One region of the Mycobacterium sp. NTMscope_MAC_269 genome, then DNA from elsewhere that is predicted to be linked to it. Evidence: riboswitches for the same ligand, from Rfam matches in the RefSeq annotation. Region 1 holds a riboswitch; the other holds the start of a gene.
What was found. A riboswitch is a leader RNA that binds a small molecule or an ion and turns the genes downstream of it on or off. The one in region 1 is predicted to bind magnesium.

Region 1 (5,665 bases):
CCTGCAACTCGCGGATGCGGTCCTTCGCCCAACCCTCGGCCTCGAGTTCGGGGGTGACCGTGCCGTCCAACACCACCAGGCCCGCGCCGTTTGGCAGGGCCGCGGTGAATTCCGGGTCGGCGGCGACCAGCCGTGAACTGTATTCCTCGAGCCGCAATACCGCCGGGCCGGCGGTCAGGGTGCCGTCGTCGTTGACGACGCCCTCCCCCGCCTTGACCGCCTTGATCGCGGCCTGCACGTCCTTGCCCAGCCGCGGGCCGGCCACCCGCGCATTGACGGTGAGCTCGAAGGAGCCGTAAGTGTCGATCGCATCGGTCAGCTCGACGCTTTTGACGTTGAGCTCGTCGGCGATCAGATCGGCGAAGGGCTCAAGAAGTTGCGGGTTCTCCACGGCCACAGTGAGTTTCGGCAACGGCAACCGCACCCGCAGCTTCTTGGCCTTACGGAGCGAGGACGCGGCCGAGCAGACTTCGCGGACCTGATCCATCGCGGCGACCAAGTCGGGATCGGCGGGCACGTCACCGGCCTGCGGCCAGTCGGTCAGGTGCACCGAGCGCCCACCGGTCAGGCCCCGCCAGACGATCTCGGTCACCGAGGGAAGCAGCGGCGCGGCCAGCCGCGCTGTCACCTCCAGCACGGTGTGCAGCGTGTCGATGGCGTCGGCGTCTTCGGTCCAGAACCGCGAACGCGACCGTCGCACATACCAGTTCGTCAACGCCTCGGTGAACAGGCGCAGCTGCTCGCAGGCCCGTGAGATGTCGCAGCGGTCCATCTCGCGGGTCAGGTCGTCGCGCAGCTCGGCGAGCTTGGCCAGGATGTAGCGGTCCAGCACCTGGGTCGAATCGGTGCGCCAGGTACCGACTTTCGGTGCGTAGAGCGCCAGGAAGCTGTAGGCGTTCCAGAACGGCAGCAGCACCTGGCGCACGCCCTCGCGGATGCCCTGCTCGGTGACGATCAGGTTGCCGCCGCGCAGGATCGGCGAGGCCATCAGGAACCAGCGCATGGCATCGGAGCCGTCGCGGTCGAACACCTCGGACACGTCGGGATAGTTGCGCAGCGACTTGCTCATCTTCTGGCCATCGGAGCCCAGCACGATGCCATGGGCCACACAGGTTTTGAAGGAGGGCCGGTCGAACAGCGCGGTGGCCAGGACGTGCAACGTGTAGAACCAGCCGCGGGTCTGACCGATGTACTCGACGATGAAGTCACCCGGGTAATGCCCGGTGAACCATTCCCTATTCTCGAACGGATAGTGCACCTGGGCGTAGGGCATGGAACCCGAGTCGAACCACACGTCGAGCACATCGGGGATGCGCCGCATCATGCTGCGCCCGGTCGGGTCATCGGGATTCGGCCGGGTCAGCTCGTCGATGAACGGGCGGTGCAGGTTGGTCGGCCGCACCCCGAAGTCGCGCTCCAGCTCGTCGAGGCTGCCGTACACATCGATGCGCGGATAGGCCGGATCGTCGGACTTCCATACCGGAATCGGGGTGCCCCAGTACCGGTTTCGCGAGATCGACCAATCGCGGGCGCCCTGCAACCACTTACCGAACTGGCCGTCCTTGACGTGCTCGGGGTACCAGGTGATCTGCTGGTTGAGTTCGACCATGCGGTCCCGGAAGTCGGTGACCGCGACGAACCACGACGACACCGCCCGGTAGATCAGCGGGTTGCGGCACCGCCAGCAGTGCGGGTAGGGGTGCTCGTAGGTTTCGTGGCGCAGCAGCACCGCCCCGTTGGCCGCGGCGGGGCCGGCGCCGTTCTTCAGGTCGCGGATGATGTGCGGGTTGGCGTCAAAGACGTGCTGCCCCTGGTAATCCGGGACGCTGGCGTCGAAGCGCCCCTTGGAGTCGACCGGGGTGACCGGGGCGATGCCGGCGGCGTCCGCGACGGCCATGTCGTCCTCGCCGTAGGCCGGCGCCATGTGCACGATGCCGGTGCCGTCCTCGGTGGTGACGAACTCGCCCGGCAGGACCTGAAATGCGTTGGGGGCGTCCAGAAAATACGGGAACGGCGGCAGGTAGCGGGTGCCGAGCAGGTCGGCCCCGCGATGGGTGCCCACAACTTCGGGTTGCTCACCCAATTCGCGGGCGTAGGCCGCCAGCCGCGGTTCGGCCAGCACGAAACGCCGATCCCCGGAGCGCACCTCGACGTAGGTCACGTCGGGGTTGACGGCGACGGCAAGGTTGGACGGCAGCGTCCAGGGCGTCGTCGTCCAGATCAGTAGATGAGCCCCGTCGAGCGAGCCGCCCACCACCTTGAAACCCACCGTCAGCGCGGGGTCCTGGCGGCTCTGGTAGACATCGTCGTCCATCCGCAATTCGTGGTTGGACAACGGGGTTTCGTCGCGCCAGCAATAGGGCAACACCCGGTAGCCCTCGTAGGCCAGCCCTTTGTCCCAGAGCTGTTTGAACGCCCAGATCACCGACTCCATGTAGGGCAGGTCGAGGGTCTTGTAGTCGTTGTCGAAATCGACCCAGCGCGCCTGGCGGGTGACGTAGGCCTGCCATTCGTCGGTGTAACGCAGCACCGAGGCGCGGCAGGCGTCGTTGAAGGCGGCGATGCCCATGTCGTCGATCTGCGACTTGTCGGTGATGCCGAGCTGGCGCTCGACCTCGAGTTCGGCCGGCAGCCCATGGGTGTCCCAGCCGAACCGGCGCTCCACCTTATAGCCGCGCATGGTGCGGTAGCGCGGGACGATGTCCTTGACGTAGCCGGTGAGCAGGTGCCCGTAGTGGGGCAGGCCGTTGGCGAACGGCGGACCGTCGTAGAACACGTATTCCGGCGAGCCGTCGCGGCGGGCGATGCTGGCGCGGAAGGTGTCGTCGCCGGCCCAGTAGTCCAGCACCTCGACCTCGAGCGCCGGGAAGTCGGGCGCCCCGCTGGCCAGCTTCGGGTAAGTGTGCTCGGTCAAACGTCGTCTCCTGTGCCAGTCTCAGGCCTGGGGACGACGACGCGCGGGCTGCGCGAGCGCCGCGGTACCACCCCGCTTGCCGCGCTCGCGCGCGACCGCTCATTGAAGGCTGTGACGGGCCTACCCGTTCGGTTCTACTGAGCCGGCCGGCTGTTCTTCCGAAGGCTCCCCGGTGATGGCCGGATCGACGCCAGTAAATCTTACCGCGAGGCGGTAACTACCGACGCAAACGCCGAGTGCACCCGTCGGCGGTTACCGCCTCGCGGTAGGAATGTCAGGCGCGGACCTCGAGCACACCGGCCCGCCACAGCGCCGCGTACACGTGGCGCAGCGGGATGCTCAGCAACCGGCAGGCGCCGTTGACCAGCGGGTCGCCACCCGCGCCGAAGAGCGGGTAGTCGCTGCGGCGCGGCTCTTGGGTCTCGGGCGCGGGAACCTGGATTTCGGTGACATCGCGCACCACCGTGAGCGTGCGGGCGGGCGCGACGGTGACGACTTCGTCGTAGAGAGCTGCGGTCATGATCGCCTCCTAGAGGAGAATTCCAACGGGGACTAGAAAGGACTGACGTGTCCCGTCCCGGGTCGGTTCCGATCTCAGAACGCTTGGCGGATAAGCACTTAGCGTGTGCGACGACTCAGCCGAGCAGGTCGCGCCGGAGAACGGATCGGGACGAAACAGTGTTCGGACTTCGATCCGGACTATCGCTAGAACTCATGTGTCCCTCACCTCCTCGCGGTCACGACGCATGCGGGGTCGCATGCGATCTAGGCGCAGCAAAAGGAGCAGAATCCGACGACCGCCGGAGATCCGCACCCCTCTCGTCAGAGCTTCGGCACCACACGACGTGATCCTGGTCCGGAAAACTATCCGAGCCGGAAGCCACCTGGGCTCAACCCTTAAGCCGGGAGGAGCTGTCCTGACCCGGGGCGTCTTTCGACGTTCGGGGTCAGTGGCCTGTATTCGTGTAGACGCCTCACCTAACGAGGTGCTTACCCGACCGATAATGCACGAGCGGTCTGACGCGGTCAAATCCCTGGACAGCGTGTCCGCGATTCGTTGCCGACCGGCCTGCGATCACTTCTCGATCAGGCCGTCGAGCCGGCCGATCGTGTCGATGAATTCGTCGACCATGTCCAGCACCACCGCGCGCGTGGGGCGGACCCGATCCAGCGAGCCGACCACCTGCCCGACGAAGTACGTCGCCAGCTCACGCGCCTTGGCGCCGTCGTGCGCGGCCGCGGAGTTGATGCGCACCTGCGGCTCGGTGATCAGCGCGGTCTGCAACGGCATGCCCAGCGGGTCCGGGTTCTCGGGCCGGTCCCACTCCTCGGTCCAGGCGGTGCGCAGCATCCGCGCCGGCTTGCCGGTCATCGAGCGCGACCGCACCGTGTCCGAGGAGGTGGCGGCCAGGAATTTTTCCTTGACGACGGGCACGGTCTCGGCTTCCTCGGTGGTCAGCCAGACCGACCCGCACCACACGCCCTCGGCACCCAGCGCCAGCGCCGCCGCGATCTGGCGGCCGCGGGCGATCCCGCCGGCGGCGAGGACGGGCACCGGTGCGACGGCGTCGACCACCTCGGGCACCAGCACCATGGTCGCCACGTCGCCGGTGTGGCCGCCCGCCTCGGTGCCCTGCGCGACGATCAGGTCGACGCCGGCCGCGGCGTGCCGTTGCGCGTGGCGGGTGGTGCCGGCCAGCGCGGCCACCAGCACGTCGCCGTCGTGGGCGCGCTCGACGAGGTCCGCCGGGGGCGGGCCGAGCGCGCTGGCGATCAGCCGGATGTTGTGCGCGAACGCCACGTCGAGCAGCGGCTGGTAACTCTTGGGCGAGATGTTCAAGCCACCCGCGGACGGGCGGAGTTCCCCGGCGGGCGCCGTCACGCCGTAGCGGGCCAGCAGGTCGTCGACGAAGGCGCGGTGCTCGTCGGGCAGCAGGGTTCGGGCCTGGGTGGCGTCGATCCCGCCCTGCTCGGCGCCGACGTATTTGGGCGGCAGCAGCAGGTCGACCCCGTAGGGCTTGCCGCCGGTCTGCTCCTCGATCCAGGTCAGTTCGTTGCGCAGTCGCTCGGGGCTGTGCGCGGTGGCGCCCAGGATGCCGAATCCGCCCGCGTTGGTCACCGCGGCCACCACGTCGCGGCAATGACTGAAGGCGCAAATCGGGAATTCGACACCGAGCATCTCGGCGACCCTGGTTCTCATTGCCCGACGCTAAGAGTTCTCGATTGATAAGTCAATCGCTTACGGCCCTGAGCAATTCATGCCGACGGATTGCCGCTAGGAGCCGGGCCGGTGGCCGTCCGGCGGCCAGCTCGACACACCCTCCTCCAGCGGCACCTCGAGGCTCTGCAGGATGGACGAAACCATGCGCCACGCGCCGATCACCGTGACCAGCTCGACGAGAACCGTTGTGTCGCCGTCGAATTCGCGCTCGCATTCCGCCCAGCTCGTGGCGCTGACCGCGCCGTCGCGCACCACGTCGTCGGTGGCCGCCAGCACGGCCCGCTCGGTGGGCCCAAACCCGGCGTGGTTGCGCCAATCTCGCACGCCGAGCAGGTCCTCGCCCGGGACGCCGAGCCGGGACGCGACGCGCCAGTGCTGTGTCCATTCGTAGTCGCAGGCGGTGAGCCAGCCGATCCGCATGATCGCCAACTCGCGCAACCGCGCGTCGAGGGCGCCGTGCCAGAGCATGGTGGCGAGCAGGTCGTTGATGGCGCGCGCCAGCGGCGGATGGTTGAGCAGCACCTGGAAGA
Region 2 (5,665 bases), 3.3 Mb from region 1:
ACCGGCGTGCGGGTGGTGGTGGCGACCGTGCCCTACAGCCGCGGCGGTGAAAAGCCGGACGGCCGGCTCTATCCCGAGGACCAGCCGGACCGCGTCAACCTCTGGAACACCATGTTGCGCAAGACTGTCAGCCACCATCCAAATGTCGCGATCCTCGACCTGAACAAGAAGCTGTGCCCCGACGGTGTCTATACCGCCAAGGTCGACGGCATCAAGGTGCGCAGCGACGGCGTGCACCTGACCCCGGAAGGGGTGAAGTGGCTGACGCCGTGGCTCGAGGAATCGCTGCGGTAATTCTTCTAATTGCCCGTGCGGCAGCTGATTTCCATGCTGTCGCTGTCGCGGACTTGAAAGTTGAAGCTGACGTAGCCGTTGGCCTGGTCGCGTACGCGGTCGAGATACGGCGCCATGTCGGCTGAGCTGGCGTTGTCGGCGATGACCAACGCACCCGTGGAAAGCCGGGGCTCCAGCAACTCGATTACGGGCAGGTACAGATCCTTCCAACCGTCGAGCAGCAGGAAATCGACTGCTCCGTCCACGCTTTCCAGCGTGGTCAGGGCGTCGCCCTCGAGAATCGTGATCACATCGTCCAGGCCCGTCTCGGCGAACGTCTTCGTCGCCGCCGCGATCTTGGTCTCGCTGAGCTCGGTGGTCACCACCCGGCCGCTGCCGTTGTCACGCACCGCCGCCGCCAGGTGAACGGCGGAAATGCCGAAGGACATCCCGAATTCGACGACGGTGGCCGGGCGGGTGGCGCGCACCAGTGAATACAGCAGCCGGCCGGCTTCGGGCGTCACGGGGATGTAGAACTCGCTCATCGCCTCGGCGCGCTCCCGGGCGGTCATCGGCTGATCGAACGTGCCACGCCGCTCGCGCAACAGCGACATCTGGTTCGTCGACTCGGCGTACATGCGGTCGAGCGTCGAAGCGACCCGGGGATCCTGCAGCGTTGTGGTCATCTCGCCGAGCCTAGCCCGGCGACGGTGAGCGCCGGGACGGCGCGAGTGAGGAGTCGGGCGATCGAACCGGGCCCGGCGACGGTGAGCGCCGGGACGGCGCGAGTGAGGAGTCGGGCGATCGAACCGGGCCCGGCGACGGTGAGCGCCGGGACGGCGCGAGTGAGGAGTCGGGCGATCGAACCGGGCCCGGCGACGGCGCCACGCTCAGCGCAAATGAGTTTGACGAGCCCGGGCCGCGGTGCCACTATGGACTCCGCAAGCACCTCGGTAGGTGAGGCGTCTGCATGGATATAGGCCACTGACCCCGAACGTCGAGAGACGCCCCGGGTCAGGACAGCTCTTCCCGGACCCAAGGGTTGAGCCCAAGTGGCTTCTGGAATGTTCCGGATACGCCGTGCAGTGCCGAAGCTCCGACGAGAGGGGTGCGACCGGCGGCGTTGGTGCCGTCGGTCACTTCTGCCTCCTCCCGTTCAGGTGAATGTGACGACACCCGCGTGTGTCCCGGCCGTGAGGAGGTGAGGGCGAGATGAGTCCCGGCGATAGTCCGTATCCGAAATTCGTTTTGTCCCGATCCGGCTCCGGCATTCCTTCCGCCGCCTGACCTTGCGACTGGTCCTGCGCGGCTGACACGTTCCACAGACGGTGTCGACGCCGATCGGACCCCTGGCAGGAGAAGATCATGGCTTTTGTTGTTACGCACCGTTTTTCCGCCGTTCCGAGCGGTCGCGGGCGCTCGATGCTGCGCGCCGGCCGGCTGCTGGCCGACAAGTTGCACCTGCGGGCCAACCTGACCCCACAGGAGCGGGCCAACCTGTACGTCTCGCGGATGCCGATCGCGGTGGTCACCGCCTCGCTGGGCGGACACGCTTCGGACCGCGCCGACAACCATTGGTGATCCGTTCCGCGCATCGAGTGCATCCCGCATGCCCTCACCGCGAGGTGAGAACGATTCGTATAGCGAGGATCAGATGACGTCGATCCACACCGGCGGCGGCCGCCGCGGCCCGGGTTTCGGCCGCACGGCCGCCGCGCCGGAGAACCCGCGCGCCGACACGCAGACGCCGACGGTGCTCGACACCGCGCACGTCGGCGACATCGTCGGCGCGTTCGGTCGCATCGCGCGCGACGGCACCGGCGGCACGGCGAGCGGCCGCTGGCGGCGGCTCAAGACGCTGGCGGTCATCACCGGTCCCGGCCTGATCGTGATGGTCGGCGACAACGACGCCGGTGGCGTCGCGACCTACGCCCAGGCCGGCCAGGACTACGGGATGGGCCTGCTATGGACGCTGGTGCTGATGATTCCGGTGCTGTACGTGAACCAGGAAATGGTGTTGCGGCTGGGCGCGGTCGCCCGGGTGGGCCACGCCCGCTTGATCTTCGAACGGTTCGGCAAGTTCTGGGGCGCCTTCAGCGTCGGTGACCTGTTGGTCTTGAACGCGTTGACGATCGTCACCGAATTCATCGGTGTGTCACTGGCTCTCGGCTTCTTGGGCTGCCCGAAGATCGTCGCCGTCCCGGCGGCCGCGGTGCTGCTGTTCGCCGTCGTGGCCGGGGGCTCGTTTCGGCGCTGGGAGCGGTTGATGTTCCTGCTGATCGCGGTGAACGTCCTGATCATCCCGATGGTGCTGCTGGTGCATCCGGCCCCGAAAGCGACTGCGGCAGGGCTGATCCCGCAGTTCCCCGGCGGGCTGAACTCGACCGTGCTGCTGCTGGTGGTGGCGATCGTGGGGACGACGGTCGCGCCGTGGCAGCTGTTCTTCCAGCAATCCAACGTAGTGGACAAGCGCATCACCGCGCGCTGGATCCCTTACGGGCGAGCCGATTTGGTGATCGGGATCGTCGTCGTCATGGTCGGTGCGACGGCGCTGATGGCGGTGACGGCGTTCGGGATGGCGGGCACCGCCGATGCCGGGCACTTCACCGACGCGGGCGCGGTCGCCGGGGGGTTGACCCGGCATCTGGGCGGCACGGTAGGGGCGCTGTTCGCGATCATCCTGCTGGACGCGTCGCTGATCGGCGCCAACGCCGTCGGCCTGGCGACGACCTATGCCGTCGGTGACGCCATGGGCAGGCGGCACTCGTTGCATTGGAAGATCAGCGAGGCGCCGGTGTTCTACGGCGGCTACGCGGTGCTGCTCGCGGTATCCGCGGCGGTCTCCTTCAGCCCCGACCACGTCCTGGGCCTGGTGACCCAAGGCGTGCAGGCGCTCGCCGGCGTGTTGCTTCCCTCGGCGACCGTCTTTCTGGTGTTGCTGTGCAACGACCGCGCGGTGCTCGGACCGTGGGTGAACACGGTGCGGCAGAACATCGTTGCGTGGACCATCGTGTGGTGTCTGGTGCTGTTGTCCCTGGCGTTGACGGCGACGACCTTCTTCCCGGACCTGTCTACGGCCACCATCGAGGCCGGGCTCGCCGGCGGCGCCGCGATCGGCATCGCCGGCGGCGCGGTGATGATCATCGTCGGGCGGCGACACCGCAACCTGGCCGACGCCGAAGCGATCGTGCGCACGCTCGGAGGGGGGCTGGACCCGGAGCAGGTCGACGAACTGGACGACGCCGCTTCGCTCACCCGCGCCGAGCGGCGGGCCGTGCGCCGCCAGGACCGGGCCGCCTGGCAAACCCCGAACCTGGCCGTGCTCGACCGGCCGGCAATGTCGCCGATGCGCCGGGCGGGGTTGTTCACCCTGCGGGGCTACCTGGTGGTGGCAGTCGCGTTCGTCATCATCAAGATCGTGCAGGCCGGTGTCGCCGGACCGGTCATTTCATTGTGAGTTGGTAGGCAGCAGAACGATTTTCCCGTGGGTGTGCCGTTGTTCGAGTTCGGCGAAAGCGTCGGCGACCCGGTCCAGCGGATAGGTTGCGGCGATGTCGAAGTCGATGGCGCCGGAGACGATCAGGCCGGCCATTTCGGCGAGCACCTCGGGTGTCGAGGCGTCCATGCTGCCTTCGGTCTTGGCGCCCACCTCGGCGGCCTTCTGGAAGGCGATGATGGTGTCGATCCGCTTCGGCGCCACGCCGAGGTCCACCGCGAGCTGGACGTAGTCGGGGCCGAACAGGTCGACGAACGCGTCGATTCCATCCGGTGCCGCGTCACGTAGCCGCTCGGCGAGCCCATCACCGTAGGCGATCGGGACGACGCCATGCGCGCGCAGCCAGTCGGCGTTGCCGGGGCCCGCGATGCCGAGGACGCGCGCCCCGCTGTGCACCAGAAGTTGCACGACCAGGCTGCCCACCCCGCCCGCGGCGGCCGACACGGCGACCGTGTCACCCGGTCGGGGAGCCACCGCACGCACGGCGGCATACGCCGTCACACCGGCCACGTAGAGCGAACCCGCTGCCTCCCAACCGAGTTGGGCGGGTTTGTGGATCAATTGGCCCACCGGCACGGCGGCATGGGTCGCGTGGCTGGACCGGCGCAGGCTGAATCCCAAAACCTCGTCGCCGACCGCGAACTCGGTGACCCCGGGCGCCACCGCCGTCACGACGCCGGCGAGGTCGCTGCCCTCACCGGAGGGAAAGGTGGCCGGGAACATCTCGTGCATCGCCCCGACCCGGATGCCGGCCTCGCCGGGGTTGATCCCGGCCGCGCGAACCTCGACGACCACCTCGCCCGGGCCGGGCGCGGGCATATCGATGTCCGCGACGTACAACACCTCACGCCCCCCGTATCGGTCGAACCGTACGGCGCGCGCCGCTGCAGCGGTCATGGCGATCTCCTTACCGCGACGATGCCCCCACCCACGCCAGCATAGGCACGCGAAGAGCTATCCACCGGCGGCCCGTTGGGCATATGTTCGTAGCAACTCGAACACGGATGACGTGTGGAAGGGATTGGCGTGGGGGTTCCGGGGATGCGCAGCGCGGGCCGGGCATTGCTGCGCGTGGGCGCGATCGTCGCGGTCGGCGTCGTGGGCGCGGGCTGCGGCGGCACGGACAATCCTGCGCCGCCCTCCGCGACGGAGTCGAGCCCGCCCGCTTCGCCGACCGGATCGAGCGCGGTCACCGGGCCGCCGCCGGGGCAACCGACCGATTACGGCTACTTGCTGATCAAGTCCAGCGACGTGGGCGGGGATCTCACGGCACCCCAGTCGCCGATGCTCAATCCCAACAACGCACCGGGGGTCGCTCAGCTGTTCGCCAACGCCGACAGCAGCCGGCGCCTGTGGGACACCATCGTGGTGAGCACCGATCCGTCGGCGGCCGCGGCCGAACTCGCCGGCAGCAAGAGCGATTACGCGGGCAAGGTGGTCGGCGACTGGCGGCCTCTCGCGGTGGGAGCCAACGGGTCGACGGTGTCGGGCGCCTCGCCCGACAACTCCCAGGCGATGACGGTCCTGCTGTTCACCGAGGGCAAGGCTTTCGTCACCCTGGAATTCGACAGCGCACCGAATGACCCGTTCGACCCGGCCGCGGCGCTCGAGATCGCGCGCAAGCAGGACGCCGCGGTCAAGCGGGGGCTGCCCGGCTAGGCGGCCCCGGCTACACCAAACCCAGCAGGCGTAGGTCCGCGACATACTTGTCGATCAACGCTGCCGACAGATGCGGGATGTCCTCGTCCGCACCGATTTTGGCGATCTGCACCGCGTGGCGGAAGACGTCGGTGGGGGCCGGCGCGCCGCGCAGCGGCGTCTCGGGCTCCCGGTAGGCGTCCAGCAGCGGCAGCACCGAATGCTGGCGCTGCTTGTCCGGTAGGGCGCGAAGGGCCG

Region 2: linked by a shared signal. The riboswitch ahead of ACZ50Z_RS21700 (hypothetical protein) and the one ahead of ACZ50Z_RS06150 (Rv1535 family protein) in region 1 are both predicted to bind magnesium.

Annotation. Positions count from the first base shown of each region.
Region 1 covers NZ_OZ335668.1:1,267,115-1,272,779, reverse strand. The annotation lists gene ileS (isoleucine--tRNA ligase) at 1-2,914, opposite strand, end outside; gene ACZ50Z_RS06150 (Rv1535 family protein) at 3,189-3,434, opposite strand; M-box (ykoK) riboswitch at 3,722-3,907, opposite strand; gene ACZ50Z_RS06145 (NAD(P)H-dependent flavin oxidoreductase) at 3,990-5,114, opposite strand; gene ACZ50Z_RS06140 (carboxymuconolactone decarboxylase family protein) at 5,190-5,665, opposite strand, start outside.
Region 2 covers NZ_OZ335668.1:4,574,867-4,580,531, reverse strand. The annotation lists gene ACZ50Z_RS21715 (acyltransferase family protein) at 1-294, shown strand, start outside; gene ACZ50Z_RS21710 (O-methyltransferase) at 300-959, opposite strand; gene ACZ50Z_RS21705 (hypothetical protein) at 956-1,204, opposite strand; M-box (ykoK) riboswitch at 1,216-1,388, shown strand; gene ACZ50Z_RS21700 (hypothetical protein) at 1,639-1,854, shown strand; gene ACZ50Z_RS21695 (NRAMP family divalent metal transporter) at 1,928-3,730, shown strand; gene ACZ50Z_RS21690 (NADP-dependent oxidoreductase) at 3,722-4,666, opposite strand; gene ACZ50Z_RS21685 (hypothetical protein) at 4,811-5,428, shown strand; gene car (carboxylic acid reductase) at 5,439-5,665, opposite strand, start outside.